DNA from 2 places in the Thioclava sp. DLFJ5-1 genome. Region 1 is predicted to be linked to the other one. Evidence: riboswitches for the same ligand, from Rfam matches in the RefSeq annotation. Region 1 holds a riboswitch; the other holds the start of a gene.
The links. A riboswitch is a leader RNA that binds a small molecule or an ion and turns the genes downstream of it on or off. The one in region 1 is predicted to bind thiamine pyrophosphate.
Positions count from the first base shown of each region.

Region 2: linked by a shared signal. The riboswitch ahead of thiM (hydroxyethylthiazole kinase) and the one ahead of thiB (thiamine ABC transporter substrate binding subunit) in region 1 are both predicted to bind thiamine pyrophosphate.

Region 1 is NZ_MPZU01000008.1:16,558-24,031, forward strand. Features, by position in the region: gene BMI86_RS19300 (carbonic anhydrase) at 1-351, shown strand, start outside; gene BMI86_RS19305 (hypothetical protein) at 490-1,200, shown strand; gene BMI86_RS19310 (DUF4139 domain-containing protein) at 1,247-2,851, opposite strand; TPP riboswitch at 3,026-3,132, shown strand; gene thiB (thiamine ABC transporter substrate binding subunit) at 3,169-4,161, shown strand; gene BMI86_RS19320 (thiamine/thiamine pyrophosphate ABC transporter permease ThiP) at 4,137-5,699, shown strand; gene BMI86_RS19325 (ATP-binding cassette domain-containing protein) at 5,683-6,378, shown strand; gene BMI86_RS19330 (S-(hydroxymethyl)glutathione dehydrogenase/class III alcohol dehydrogenase) at 6,512-7,474, opposite strand, start outside.
Region 2 is NZ_MPZU01000001.1:95,944-103,417, reverse strand. Features, by position in the region: gene BMI86_RS00550 (ATP-binding protein) at 1-222, shown strand, start outside; gene queE (7-carboxy-7-deazaguanine synthase QueE) at 270-980, opposite strand; gene queD (6-carboxytetrahydropterin synthase QueD) at 977-1,330, opposite strand; gene queC (7-cyano-7-deazaguanine synthase QueC) at 1,330-2,031, opposite strand; TPP riboswitch at 2,242-2,336, shown strand; gene thiM (hydroxyethylthiazole kinase) at 2,399-3,187, shown strand; gene thiE (thiamine phosphate synthase) at 3,184-3,795, shown strand; gene thiD (bifunctional hydroxymethylpyrimidine kinase/phosphomethylpyrimidine kinase) at 3,792-4,595, shown strand; gene tenA (thiaminase II) at 4,592-5,263, shown strand; gene BMI86_RS00510 (SIP domain-containing protein) at 5,341-5,580, opposite strand; gene rlmF (23S rRNA (adenine(1618)-N(6))-methyltransferase RlmF) at 5,650-6,555, opposite strand; gene BMI86_RS00500 (lysophospholipid acyltransferase family protein) at 6,774-7,439, opposite strand.

The DNA.
Region 1 (7,474 bases):
GTCGCGCATCTGATCGTGCTCGGCCACTCCAATTGCGGCGGTGTCGCGGGCTGCCATGCGATGTGCTCGGGCCATGCGCCGGAGCTGGAGGAGAAAAGCTCCTTCGTCGGCACCTGGCTGAACCTGCTGCGCCCGGGCTACGAGCGCGTGACCGACCTGCCCGAGGATCAGCAGGTGCTGGCGCTCGAGCGTGAGGCGGTGAAAGTCAGCCTCGAGAACCTGATGACCTTCCCCTTCGTGCGCGAGGCGCTCGATGCGGACCGGATGACGCTGCACGGGCTGCGCCATGACATCGGCGAAGGCGTGCTCGAACAGTATAACGCCGACACGGATCGGTTCGAGACGTTCTGAGGCTTTGTCCTTTCCGTTGGCCCCGGCGCGGGGCCGACGGCGCCGCTGCGGCGGAAATCCGACTGGTGTTCACGGGCTGTTAAGCTTGATGCGCGAGGCTGGGGGAACCCCGCCAATGCGAACGAGCTTCGACCCGCCATGCCACAATCTGCATCCCGCTCCCATTCTCAGCACCGCCTTGTCTCTCTGCGCCTGCCGCTCGATCTGATCGACCGCATCGCGGCGGAAGCGCGTGCGTTCGGTCTGCCCCCGGCAGAACTGATCCGGCGCGTGTTGCAGGACGGTCTGGCGGAGGAGGCAGTGCTCGAAGCATCCGGTGCGAAAGCGCCGCTGCCGGAGATGCACGCGGTGCAGGAGGCGCTGGATCAGGCGCGCGACTGGTTCGATCTGCAACATCGGCTGCGGGGGGAGGGTTTCGTGCTGCGGCTTGCAGGCGGCGGGGCCTTGGGGCTGCACGCATGGCCCACCAACCGCTTCCTGATGCTGCTCGACGAAATCGGGCCGAGCCTGACGGAGCTTGTGCTGCGCTTCGGCGCGCCGTTTCCGGGTGACGATGGCGGGCGCACCAAGATCGTAGGTGCAACGGCGGGGCAGGGCGCGACCGTGGCGGAGGGCGCGTCGGCACGGGCCGCTGCCGCCGAATATGCGGCAGCGCAGGCCGCGCAGGCGGTGGGCCCGCAAGCCGCGCCGGAGGACGGGGCGCCCGAGGCGACAGAGAAGACTGGCGATGCAGAGGCACAGCCCCCCGAGGCAGCGAAGGCCGAACCTCCCGCGCGCGGGTTTTTGCGCCTGTCACCGGCACTGCTCGCGAAACTGCGCGCTGCGGCCGATCCGCGAAACGCAGCCTGATCACGCTGGCCTTCGCCGCGCGCGGGGCCGCACGCGCAGCCTTGCCTTAGCGTAGAACCTGATCCGTCGGCCAGCTGAGCGTGGTCTCGGTGCGGATCGTCTTGGTCTCGCCCGCGCCCAGATCGAAGCGCCATGCGAGCACGCCACGGCGATGGTCGTAGTCGGTCTCGCTCGCAGGCGGGGTCGCCTTGGTCGTGATCTTCAGGTCTTCCTGTTCGGAATAGGGTACCCGGTCGATCACCCGCATCGGCCAGCCTTTGTCGGTGAGGTTCTTCACCTCGATCTCGACCACCTCGCGGCGCTCGTTCGATTTCGAGATGAAGCCGCTATCGCCTTCCATCGTGTCGGGCATGCGGCGGTCCACGCGGATGCCTTCGATCGGCCCGAAGCCAAGCGTCAGATCGTCGCCCGCCGCGACCATCGGCAGGTGCGACTGACCCACGAGCGCGCCATCGGCATAGAGGTTCGCGGGGCCGGGCAACAGGATTTCGCCGGTGTCGTTCTTGCCCTCGGCCACGCGATAGGCCTGCGGATCGGTCAACGGGGCAGCTTCGGCGAAGACCTCCATCGGCAGGGTCTTGGAATCGAGGCTCAGGCGCAGATCGTCCACCCCGTCGCGCAGGTCCACCGCGCTCGGGTAATGATAGGTCACCGTCTCGCCTTGCATCTGCAGATCGGCGCGGTCGCTGATCGCGGCCTCCATCATCGGGGCAGAGGCAGCGCCATCGGACGCGGCGAGGGAACGCTTCATCGGCACCGGCGTGGGCGGCGCATCGGGATCACCGATCCTGGCCAGCCGCGGATAGACCTCGCCCGGCTCCGCCCGCCCGCCGGGACGTGCCGTTGAGAGGGTCAGATCGACGCCGCGCCAATCCTCGCCGGTGGCCTGATGGACCGAGACGAACCGCTCCATGTCCACCGCTTCCTTGTCGCGATCGAGCCGCAGATCATAGGAGGGCTGCCAGCCCGCGTTCTTGACGTAGGAGGTGATCGTCAGCGTTCCCGAGCCCTGCACCTTGGCGCTCAGCACGTCGTGATCCTCTGCCGGGTTCAGTAGCGCATCGAGCGCCGCCTGCGCCTGCTTCACCGCCTCTTTCGCGGGGTCGAGCGCGGCTTCGGCGCGGCGGGCTTCCGCCTCGGCGGCAATCGCGCGTTCGGTGGCGGAGAGGATCTGGTCCTCCACCATCTGCGCCAGCGCGCGGAGCTGTTCAGGCGCGGTTACCTGCGAGTCGGTGTTCTTGAGATAGGTGATCTGGTCGCGCGCGGCCTGCGCCTTCGCGCGGATCACGGCCACGGCGTCTTCCTGTTCCGCAAGCGCCTCTTGCGCCGAGGCCAACCGATCGCGCGCAGATTTCACTGCGGCGCTGTCCTGCCCGCTGATCGCGGGCGCGCGCCCGGAGAGCAGGCTCACCGCGCCGATCTGCACACCGTCGCCCGAAACCCGCAGCGTCGAGATGTCGGTGCCCTCGGGAAAGCCCGGCACCAGCAGGTCATGGCTGCCCTCGGGGGCGTCGAGCGTCACCTGCCGCACCACCTGCGCGCCTTGCGGAAAGAGCGTCACGGCCGTGATCTTGCCCGGTGCCTCGATCGTGTCGGCCAAGGCGGGCAGGGCGGTCGCGACCAGCAGGGCCGCCGTGAGGGTAATGCGCATCGGTTCCTCCCAAATCCGTTCCAGATTGAGCCTGCGTCGCGCCGCGCGCAGTTGCAAGCCATTGAAATCCGGCGCGGGTCGCCACTGGCGGGAACTCGCCAGAGGGTCCGGGGCGCGGGGCGGGGACGCTGTGCCTGCTTGCCCTTGCGTCCGCAGCCGCGCGCGCTTACGTTGCGCCCTACCTCGGGGTGCCAGCGCAAGGCTGGCTGAGATGCGATCCACGCGAACCCGTTGAACCTGAACCGGTTAAGACCGGCGGAGGGAAGGTAGCCGGTTCTCCCGGCCCCACTCCGCCCGGCAAGCCCAAGGAGTGAGGCATGAAAACCCACCTGATGCTTGCGGGAGCCCTGAGCCTGATCGCCACGATGGCGGCGGCCGAGGACAAGCCCGTACTCACCGTCTATGCGCCCGATTATTTCACGAGCGAATGGGGCCCCGGCCCCGCGATCGAGAAGGGGTTCGAGGCGAGTTGCGATTGCGATCTGAAATTCGTGGCGGGCGATGTGCTGCCGCGCATCCTGCTAGAAGGCGACAAGACCTCCGCCGATATCGCGATCGGCCTGAACACCGACGTGACCGCGAAGGCGCGCGCCACGGGCCTGTTCGCCCCGCATAACGAGGACACCTCCGATCTGACCATGCCGGTCAAATGGGACGATCCGATCTTTCTGCCCTTCGACTGGTCGGAGCTGGCCTTCGTCTACGACAAGACCAAGCTGAAGAACCCGCCCGCGAGCTTCCAGGAGCTGCTCGATGCGCCCGATGACGCCTACAAGATCGTCATCGAGGATCCGCGCAGTTCGGTCGCGGGTCTGTCGCTTCTGCTATGGGTGAAGGACATCTACGGCGACAAGGCCGAAGAGGCCTGGACGAAGCTCGCGCCCAAGGTGCTGACCGTGACGCCGGGCTGGTCCGAGGCCTACGGGATGTTCACCGATGGCGAGGCGGATATGGTGCTCAGCTACGTCACCTCGCCCGCCTATCACATCATGGCCGAGGAGGATGACAGCAAGGTCGCCGCGATCTTCCCCGAGGGGCATTACTTCACCCCCGAACTGGTCGCGCAGCTCAAGACCTCGAAACATCCCGAGCTGGCGCAGAAATTCCTCGATTACGTGCTCAGCCCCGATTTTCAGGGCATGATCGCGACGGCGAACTGGTCCTTCCCGGCGAAACTGCCGCATGACCAACTGCCGGAGGTGTTCCGCAACCTGCCGATGCCCGACAAGACGCTCTATCTGGGTGAGGCCGAGGCCGAGAAACTGCGCGGTTCGGCGCTGGACGAATGGCAACGCGCCTTCTCCAAATAAAACGCGCGCCCCTCTGGGCGGTGCTGGCGGGTGCGGCTTTGGCCGCGCTCGTCCTTGGTACATTGGCGGCGGTGTCGCTCCGCGCGGGCGGGCTCACGGGGCTGCGCGAGACCGATCTCGCCGCGATCCGCTTCACGCTGTGGCAGGCGGCGGCCTCGGCGCTGATCTCCTGCGCGCTGGCGGTCCCGGTCGCACGGGCGCTGCACCGGCGCCGCTTTGCGGGGCGGGGGCTGCTGATCTCGCTGCTGGGCGCGCCCTTCATCCTGCCGGTGATCGTCGCCGTCTTCGGGCTGATCGCGGTCTTCGGACGGCGCGGGTTGGTCAATGCGGCACTTGCGCCCTTCGGCATCGATCCGATCTCGATCTATGGCGCGCAGGGCGTCATAATCGCGCATGTCTTCTTCAACCTGCCGCTGGCCACGCGGATGATCCTGCACGGATGGGAGGCGATCCCGACCGAGCGGTTCCGCCTTGCCGCCACGCTGGGCTTCGGCCCGGCAGAGGTCACCCGCCACCTCGAACGCCCGATGCTGCGCAGCGTCCTGCCCGGCGCGTTTCTCGCGATCTTCCTCGTCTGCCTGACCTCCTTCGCGGTCGCGCTGACCTTGGGCGGAGGCCCGCGCGCGACCACGGTGGAGCTGGCGATCTACCAAGCCTTCCGCTTCGATTTCGACATGGGTCGCGCGGCGAGCCTTGCGCTGGTGCAGGTCGCGATCTCGGTCGCAGCCCTGCTGATCGCCGCGCGCGCGACCCTGCCGTCGAGCTTCGGCGCGGGGCATGACCGCCGCGCCACGCCGATCCCGCAATTGTCCGGCGGGGCAGAGCGCGTGGCCTTCGATACGCTCGCGATCCTTCTGGCAGCCGTCTTCCTGCTGCTGCCGATCGGGGCGGTCTTCGCCCGTGGGCTGCCTGCGCTGGCCGAGCTGCCCGAGATGATCTGGCCCGCCACGCTGACATCGCTGGTGATCGCGCTGGCCTCGACGGTGATCACTCTTGCCATCGCCCTGCCGCTCGCGCTGGTGGCCACGCGGCAACGCTGGGCGGAGATCGCGGCGATGCTGCCAATGACAGCGTCGAGCCTCGTGATGGGGACCGGCGCTTTCCTGATCGCGCGGCCCTTCGTGAACCCCACGGACCTCGCCCTGCCGATGGTTCTGCTGACCAATGCCGCGCTGTCGGTGCCTTTTGCGACTCGCATCCTGATGCCCGAGATTCGCACTTTGCAGGCCGATTACGACCGGCTCGCCGCCTCGCTCGGGCTGCGCGGCTTTGCCCGGCTGCGCCTGCTGACGCTCCCGCGTCTGGCCCGGCCGCTGGGCTTCTCGGCGGGGCTGGCCGCGGCCTTCTCGATGGGCGATCTGGGCGTCATCACGCTATTCTCCGATGGCCAGACCCGTACCCTGCCGCTGGCGCTTTTCCAGCTCATGGGCTCTTATCGCATGGATCAGGCGGCAGGCGCTGCGAGCCTGCTCCTGATCCTCACCTTCGCGCTTTTCTGGGCGCTCGACCGCGCGGGGTATTATGCTGACCCTCGATAGACTGACCCTCACACAGGGCGATTTCCGCCTCGATGCCGACCTCACGATCCAGACCGGCGCGCGCGTCGCGCTGATCGGCCCGTCCGGCGCGGGGAAATCGACGCTGCTTTCGGCCATCGCCGGCTTCTTGCCGCCCGCAAGTGGCCGCATCCTCTGGCAGGGCGAAGACATCACCGCGATGCCGCCGGGGGAGCGCCCGCTCTCGATCCTGTTTCAGGATCAGAACCTCTTCCCGCATCTTCGGCTCGAGACCAATCTCGCGCTCGGCCTGAACCCGGAGGGCAAGATCGACGCCACCGACCGCGCCCGGATCGAGACCGCGCTGGCGCGTGTGGGCCTCGAGGGGATGGAGAGGCGCAAACCCGGCGCGCTGTCGGGCGGGCAGCAAAGCCGTGCGGGGCTCGCGCGGACGTTGCTCCGCGGCCGCCCGATCCTGCTGCTCGACGAGCCCTTCGCGGCGCTCGGGCCCGCGCTGAAATCCGAGATGCTGGCTTTGGTGGCCGAGATCGCCCGCGAACAGGGCACGACGGTGCTGATGGTCAGCCACGATCCCGAGGATGCGCGCGCGCTTTGCCCGCAGACGGTTCTGGTGGCCGAGGGCCACGCCCATGCGCCGCAAGAGACCGGACCGCTTCTCGACGATCCGCCGCCTGCGCTGCGGGATTATCTGGGGAGTTAGGGGCGCTGCCCCTCTTCGCTGGCGCGAATTCACCCGGGGATATTTGACCAAGAGCGAAGGGGAGATCGCTCCCTTGGCTTCGCCTTGGCCCAAATATCCCGGGGGTCCGGGGGCAGCGCCCCCGGACTTGGGCTTAGTAGATCACGACCGAGCGGATCGACTCGCCCGCATGCATCAGATCAAACGCCTTGTTGATGTCTTCGAGCGGCATGGTGTGGGTGATCATCGAGTCGATCTCGATCTTGTCGTTCATGTACCACTCGACGAATTTCGGCACATCGGTGCGGCCCTTGGCGCCGCCGAATGCGGTGCCTTTCCACGTCCGGCCCGTGACGAGCTGGAACGGGCGGGTGCCGATCTCGGCCCCCGCGGGTGCGACGCCGATGATGACCGACACGCCCCAGCCACGATGCGAGCATTCCAGCGCGTCGCGCATGACCTGCACATTGCCCGTGGCGTCGAAGGAATAGTCCACGCCGCCGATCTGATCGCGCTCGGTCTTGGTCAGGTTGACGATCTGCTGCACCACCGGAACGTCCGATTTCGACGGATTCACGAAATGGGTCATGCCGAACTTGCGCGCCATTTCCTCTTTGCCGTCGTTCAGGTCCACGCCGATGATCATGTCGGCACCCGCCATGCGCAGGCCCTGAATCACGTTCAGACCGATGCCGCCGAGGCCGAACACGGCGGCGGTCGAGCCGATCTCGACGCCAGCAGTGTTGATCACCGCGCCGATACCGGTGGTGACGCCGCAGCCGATATAGCAGATCTTCTCGAACGGCGCGTCGTCGCGGACCTTGGCGAGCGCGATCTCGGGCATCACCGTGTGGTTCGCGAAGGTCGAGCAGCCCATGTAGTGATAGATCGGCGTGCCATCGAGCATCTTGAAGCGCGTGGTCCCGTCCGGCATCAGGCCCTGACCTTGGGTGTTGCGGATCGCGGTGCAGAGGTTCGTCTTGCCCGACAGGCAGGACGGGCATTCGCGGCATTCCGGCGTGTAGAGCGGGATCACGTGATCGCCCGGCTTCAGCGTGGTGACGCCTTCGCCAACCTCGAGCACGACGCCCGCACCCTCATGGCCGAGGATGGTCGG
Region 2 (7,474 bases), on a different contig from region 1:
CTCCTGACCGGTATCGGCTTGCCGGGCGGTATGACCGGCCGGGAACTCGCGGCCCGGGCGCGAGAGGCGCGAGAAGACTTGAGGGTGATGTTCATGACCGGCTATGACGAGGAAGCGGCAACGGCCACGACGCTTACGGACACCGAAGTCTTGCTGAAGCCATTCGATTTCGACGAAATGGTGCGGCGCGTCACGAGTTTCGCAAACCGTACCGCTGCGTGACGCGGGTCGCGCCCGAGTGATGTTCGGGGCGCCCGACCCGAGGTGGATCAAACGCCGCGCTTGTTGCCCCAGATCAGGACATGCAGCTGCGGCAGGATGCGGGGCGCAAACCAGTTATCCGCCATAGTGGTGTCGGTCAGCCAGCCAAGCCGGTCGGCCAGACCCTGCGGATCGACCGGAACCTCCGGGTCGACCTCGGGATTGCCCGGTTGAAGATAGAGCGGCAGATCCGGGTGGCGGGCATGGGCGTCCTTCGCCCAATCGTAATCCGCCCGGTCGAAGATCACGATCTTCATCACAGTGCTGCGGGCCGAGTGTCCGGCTGCCACGCACTTGGCAAAGGCGTCCCAATCGACCTGCTCGCCGCTCGAAGGCGGCTTCGGCGACAGCACCAGCGTATCCAGATTGCCAAACCACGGCCGCGCGACAGAGCCCAGTGTCTCGCGGGCGAAGCGGTAGCCGGCAGCCCGCCCGAGCGCGATCAGCGGTCCGAAATCCTGAATGGCCGGGTTTCCGCCGCTGAGCGAGATCGTCAGTGGCCGGTCACTCGACAGGCGGCGCAGCTCCGCCCAGACTTCCTCGGAACTCATCGGCGCCCATGTGTGGCGATAGGCGCTGTCCACCGCGTGGAGGCTGTCGCACCACGAGCAGCGGTAGTCGCAGCCGCCCGCGCGCACGAAGAGCGTGGGCTCGCCGATCAGCGCGCCTTCGCCCTGAATGGTCGGGCCGAAAATCTCGGCGATGCGAAGGGTGGTCATGGACGATACTCGGCCCAGGTCTTGGGCGTCTCGCTGACCAGCGCCGCACTGGTTTCGGGCCATCGTGCCTTGCACCAGTCGTAGAAATGCTTGGCCATGTTCTCTGCGGTCGAGGGCACGTCCATCACGTCGTTCAGGTGCCGGTGATCGAAGGTGTCGTCGATATAGGTCTTGAGCGGTTTCAGATCGTGATAGTCGCGCACGAACCCGTTCTCATCGAGCTTCGCGGCGGCCAGTTCGACGACCACGATGTAATTATGCCCGTGCAGCCGCGCGCATTGATGATCTTCGGGCAGATGCGAAAGCTGATGCGATGCGGAGAAGTGGAATTCCTTGCGGATACGGAACATCAGCGGGCCTCCTTCTCGGCAACGGCCTTGGCCCAGAAATCCGGATCGGCATAGACGGTCGGATCCGCGACACCCGCAAGATGGAACGCCTCGCGCCGCTCGACGCAGGTGCCGCAGCGCCCGCAATGCACATCGCCACCTTTGTAGCACGACCACGTCTCGGCAAAGGGCGTGCCGTGTTTGGAGCCCTCGGCCACGATGTCAGCCTTGGAGCGATGCACGAAAGGCGTCTCCAGCCGCACATCGGCATAGCCGTCGAGCGCCATGCGCTGCATCACATCGAAGGCCTCGGTGAAGGCGGGTCGGCAATCGGGATAGATGAAGTGATCGCCCCCATGCACCGCAGTCGCCACGGCCTCGTCGCCATTCGCGGCGGCCACGCCAAAGCCGATGGCGAGCATGATCGCGTTGCGGTTCGGGACGACGGTGATGCGCATCGTCTCTTCGGCGTAATGCCCGTCGGGCACGTCGATATCGTCGGTCAGCGCCGATCCGGTCAGCGCGGCCCCGATGGGGCGCATGTCGATGAGGTGATGCGGCACGCCAAGGCGGCGCGCGGCGGCGGCGGCGTAATCGAGCTCCTTGCGGTGCCGTTGGCCGTAATCGAAGGAAACGAGCCGCGTGAGATTGCCCTCAGCGGCGACGATATGGGCGAGCGACACGGAATCGAGTCCGCCCGAGCAGATGACGAGAGTCTTCATATTTGAACCCTTGTTTTGATGACCGGGTAGGCTGCGACCGGTTGAGCGGGCCTCTAAAGGATGGGGCAGGGCTCTGCAAGGGTGGCGCGCGGGATAGATCGCCACGATCGCGCGACCGGACAGACGCGAACCATCGAGGCCCCCGCTTGTCGTCACACCGCTTGTCGTCACACCGCTTGACGGGGGGCTCGGACGGTGTCACCTCTTTGCGCGAAGCGACAGGGGCGCTCGGGAAACCGGGCTGAGACGAACCCTTAGAACCTGAACCGGATAATGCCGGCGGAGGGAGGCGCGTGAGACGGTCAGGCGCAGTCCCGCCTTTTGCCCCCTCGCACTCCTCTTGCTGCCCGTAGCCAAGGAGAGTGCGATGGAAGACCCCGGACAATATCTCACGTCGATGCGGCAGACTGCGCCGCTCGTTCATAACATCACCAACTATGTCGCGATGAACGTGATGGCGAATGTGCTGCTCGCGTCCGGCGCCTCGCCCGCGATGGTCCATGCGCGCGAAGAGGCGGCCGAGTTCGCCGGGATCGCGCAGGCGCTGAGTATCAATATTGGCACGGTGTCGCCGCCATGGGCGGAGGCGATGGAGGCGGCGGCCACGGTCGCGCGCGCGCAGGGCATCCCGTGGGTTCTAGACCCGGTTGCGGTCGGCGCGACGGGTTATCGGCGCGCTCTCGGGGCGCGGCTGGTGGAACTGCATCCGACGGTGATCCGCGGCAACGCTTCGGAGATACTCGCGCTTGCGGGTGAGGCCGCCGCGGGCAAGGGCGCGGATTCCACCGAGAGTGTCGAGACGGCTGAAGGCGCCGCGCGGGCCTTGGCCCATGTGAGCGGCGCCGTGGTGGCGGTGACCGGCGCGGTGGATTTCGTGACTGACGGCACGCAGGCCGCGCGGGTTGCGAATGGCCATGCGATGATGCCCCGCGTGACCGCTTTGGGTTGTTCGCTCACCGGTGTCGTCGCCGCCTTTCTGGCAGGCCAGCCCCGGTTCGAGGCGGTCGTCGCGGCGTTGGCCTACTTCGGGCTCGCCGGGGAGCGCGCTGGCGCGACCGCCCAAGGTCCGGGCAGCTTTCAGTTCGCCTTCCTCGATGCGCTCCATGCGATCGACGCCGAAGCCTTGACCGCCGGTGCGCGGATCGAACCCACATGATCCCGCCCATCTGTTTCGTCACTGACCCCGACGCCCCGCAGCCCGTGATCGCGCAGGCTATCGCTGCGGCTGAGGGCGGCGCGGGCTGGGTGCAGCTGCGCGACAAGACGCTCCCCGATGCGGAATTCGCAGAACTCGCCAAGACGCTGATTGCGGCGCTCGCACCCTACGACGTCCCGCTGATCGTGAATGACCGGGTCGCGGTGGCCATCGAGATCGGCGCCGCCGGGCTGCATATCGGCCAGAGCGATGGCGATCCCGCCGCGATCCGCTGCCGGATCGGGCCCGAGATGCTCCTTGGCCTCTCCATCGAGACCGAGGCGCAGATCGGTGCCGTGCCTCCCGGCGTCGATTATCTCGGCGTCGGACCGATCCATGCGACCGGCTCGAAGCCCGACCACGCCGCCCCGATCGGACATGCGGGCTTTGCCGCGATCGTCGCACGCACGGACCTCCCCTGTCTCGCGATCGGCGGGATCACCGCCACCGATGCGCCCGCGGTCCGCAAGGCGCGCGGTGCCGGTGTCGCGGTGATCTCTGCCATCTCGCGCGCCCCTGACATGGCGCGCGCCACCCGAACCCTGCGCAGCGCATGGAGCGACCTATGACCCCGAATATTCTCACCATGGCTGGCTCCGACCCATCGGGCGGGGCGGGCATTCAGGCCGATATCAAGGCCATTTCCGCCAATGGCGGCTATGCGATGAGCGTGATCACTGCGCTGACCGCGCAGAACACGCGCGGCGTGCAGGCGGTGAGCCTGTGCGACACCGGCCTGATCGCGGCGCAGATGGCCTCGCTGCGCGATGACATCCGGATCGACGCGATCAAGATCGGGATGTTCGGCGAGGCTGCGATCATCGAGACCGTGGCCGAGGGGCTGACCGGGCTCGAGTGTCCGGTGGTGCTCGACCCGGTTATGGTCGCGAAAGGCGGGGATCGGCTGCTGGCGGAGGCCGCGGTGACCGCGCTGCGCGGCCTGCTGCCGCGCGCCGATCTGATCACGCCGAACCTGCCCGAGGCTGCCGATCTCTTGGGCTGCGCCGAGGCGACGACGCTTGATGAGATGCGCGATCAGGCCCATGCGCTGCGCGCGCTCGGGCCGCGTGCTGTGCTGCTGAAGGGCGGGCATCTGAGGGGCGATCACAGCCCGGACCTGCTGGTGGCCGCGCGGGATGAAGTTTGGCTGAATGCGCCGCGCATCGCGACGCGCAACACGCATGGCACGGGCTGCACCCTGTCCTCGGCGCTGGCGACGTGGCTCGGCGCAGGCTTGTCGCTGCCAGACGCCACCCGTCGCGCGAAGGCCTATCTGAACGCCGCGATTGCCGGGGCGGATCGGCTATCCGTCGGATCGGGCCACGGGCCGGTGCACCATTTCCACGCTTTTCAGGAGGACAGCCAATGAGCTTTACCCAAGACCTCGCGCAGGCGACCGCACCGCTGCGCCGCCAGATCCATGACATGCCCTTCAATCGCGAACTGGCAGAGGGGCGTCTCGATCCGGAAACGTTCCAAGGCTACATCATTCAGGACGCCCATTACCTCGAAGGCTTCGCCCGTGCGCTCGCGCTCGCCGCCGCGAAGGCCCCCGATGCACCGACCGTCGCGCAACTCTCAGGTTCGGCGGCCGGCGCGATCGCGGTCGAGCGGGAATTGCACGCGCATTACATGGGGCTATTCGGTGTTTCGGCCGACGATTTCGCGAAGATCGAGCCCTCGGCCGCCTGCGATCACTACGTCTCGTTCCTTCTGCGCAGTGCCACGACGGGCGATTTCCCCGAGGCGGTGGCGGCCCTGTTGCCCTGCTTCTGGATTTATCGCGATATCGGCCGGGAAATTGCGCATGTCAGCGGGGACGCGAACCCATATGCCGCCTGGATCGCGACCTATTCGGGAGAGGCTTTCGATCAGAGCGTGGAACGGATGCTGGACCTGACCGACAGGCTGGGCGCGAAGGCCGATGAGGCCGCCCGCCAGCGGATGCACCGGGCTTTCGCCCGCAGTTGCTGGCATGAATGGCGGTTCTGGGACAGCGCTTACCACCGCGAAAGCTGGCGGCGGCCTGCGGCTTGAGTATCGCGCGCACCTGACGCTCTCGGTGGGCCCGGTTTCGGGCCCGCGGCGGAATTCCCCGCGCGGCCCTGCGCCTCTCACAGGTCCTTGGCCGAGCCGTCGGCCTGTCCGGCGATCCAGTATCCTGCCGCCTTCAGCCATTCCTTCGGATGACCGCGGGCGGTCAGGTCGTCGCGCAGGGCGCGGGCGACGCTGGCTTCGGCCGCGATCCAGACAAATGTTCGCGGCGGCAGGGAAATGCGGTCCAGCAACCGGCGGAGCGCATTGCCATCTGCCGGATTCGCTAGATGCGTCCAGAGCGCGACGTGATCCGAAATCCTTTCGAATGCGCCCGTCGCTCGAGAGCAGGCGCCACCCCTTGCGTCCTGTCGATGAACCCGATCCCCCTACAGGGATCGCTGTGCTTCGGGGTAATAGGTCCAGGCTATGAACCGGCTTGTCTTCTGCCCCTGAGCCATTTCGACGACCCTGGACTCGGCAACCCTCGCTTTGCGCAGCAGTCTGGAAATTGGCTGCAGGTTGTCTTTCTTCGACACCAGAGAGGTAAACCACAGGCATTGATCGGCGACGTCCATGCTCTGCTCGATCATTCTGGCGATGAAGCCGATTTCGCCACCGGGGCACCAGAGTTCGGCGTTCTGGCCTCCGAAATTGAGTTTCTTCGAGTGACCTTTCCCCAAATTCCGCCACTTGCGCTGGGTGCCTTTGTCCGCCTGCTCAATGGACGCATGAAACGGCGGATTGCATAAGGTGACATGGAAGATATCGTCGGGACCGATCACGCCTTCGAAGATGTCCTCGGGATCGGACTGGCGCCTGAGGCTGATGTTCAGGCCGTTGCGGTCGCAAATCTCCGCCGCCGAGTTGATCGACACCGGATCGATATCGACGCCGGTGAACCCCCAGCCATATTCATGCTGACCGGTCAGTGGGTAGACGAGGCTCGCGCCGGTCCCTATGTCGAGCGCCTTGATCTCGGGCCCGTGCGGGATCTCATGGTCGTTACACTCGGCCAGAAGATCCGCCAGATAGTGGATGTAATCGACACGGCCGGGGATCGGAGGGCATAGGTAAGAGGCCGGAATATCCCAGAAATCGATGTCGTAATGCGTCCGCAAGAGTGCCCGGTTGAGCATGCGGACCGCGTCGACGTCCGAAAAGTCGATCGTCATCCGACCGCGCGGGTTTCTCGTCGTGAATGCCTCCAGCTCCGGAGTTTGCACGATCAGGCGCTCAAAGTCGTACCCCGCCCGGTGTTGATTGCGCGGGTGCAACATCGGTTTGGTGGCCATGGAAAGAACCTTCATGCATAGCGGTGGAGGCCGCGCGGCCAACAGGATGTCGACCTTAGATCTTCATCGCGGCTTGAGAAATGCCTGATCGGCCTGCTTGTCACCGATATCAATATGTCTGGGATGTGTCGCGGTCGGAATGCCGAAGCTCGATAGGGATTGGACTTGCGGGGCCACACCACAAGAGGCGAGGGCGGCCCACTGCCAAAAGGTGCCACCTATTTTGCGTTGTCGCTCAGAGCTGTGCAGGGGGGCAGGCGGTCTTTCTCGACATTGAGAAGCGCTTCGACCTGCGCGCTCACCTCGGCGCCCGGAAGCCCGGGCGGGATTGCCGGGAAATAGGCGACGGTGATCGTGCCCCCGGTCTTCACGTCCCTGCGCCAGACATGGCCCGCGTTATGCGCGACCGGCACGATCGGCAGGCCGAGCTTGCGATAAAGCGCGATGAGACCCGGCTGGAATTCGCAGCGATCAGTCACGCCGACCCGCGTGCCTTCGGGGAAGATCAGGATCGAGCGGCCTTTGGCGGCCTCTTCGCGCGCCTGGGTGATCATGCCGGCGAGGGCACGCCCGCCGCCGCTGCGGTCGATCAGGATCATCGGCGAATGTTCGAGGAACCAGCCGAAGATCGGGATACGCCGCAATTCTTGTTTCGCGATGATGCAGACATCGGGCACGAGCTGGTTGAAGGCCAGCGTCTCCCAGGTGGACTGGTGGTTGCAGACATAGATGCAGGGGCTGTCGAGATGCTTGTTCTCGAGCCCTTGCTCGCGCACGCGCAATCGCAGGATCCCGCGTGCGAACGCGAAGACCCCGCCGGTCCAGACCCGCACGGCGGCGCGCACGAGCCGGGGGCGCCGCGCCAGCGCGAGGACCGGAATCATCGGCGCTTGCAGTGCCGTCCACGCCCCGAAGGCTA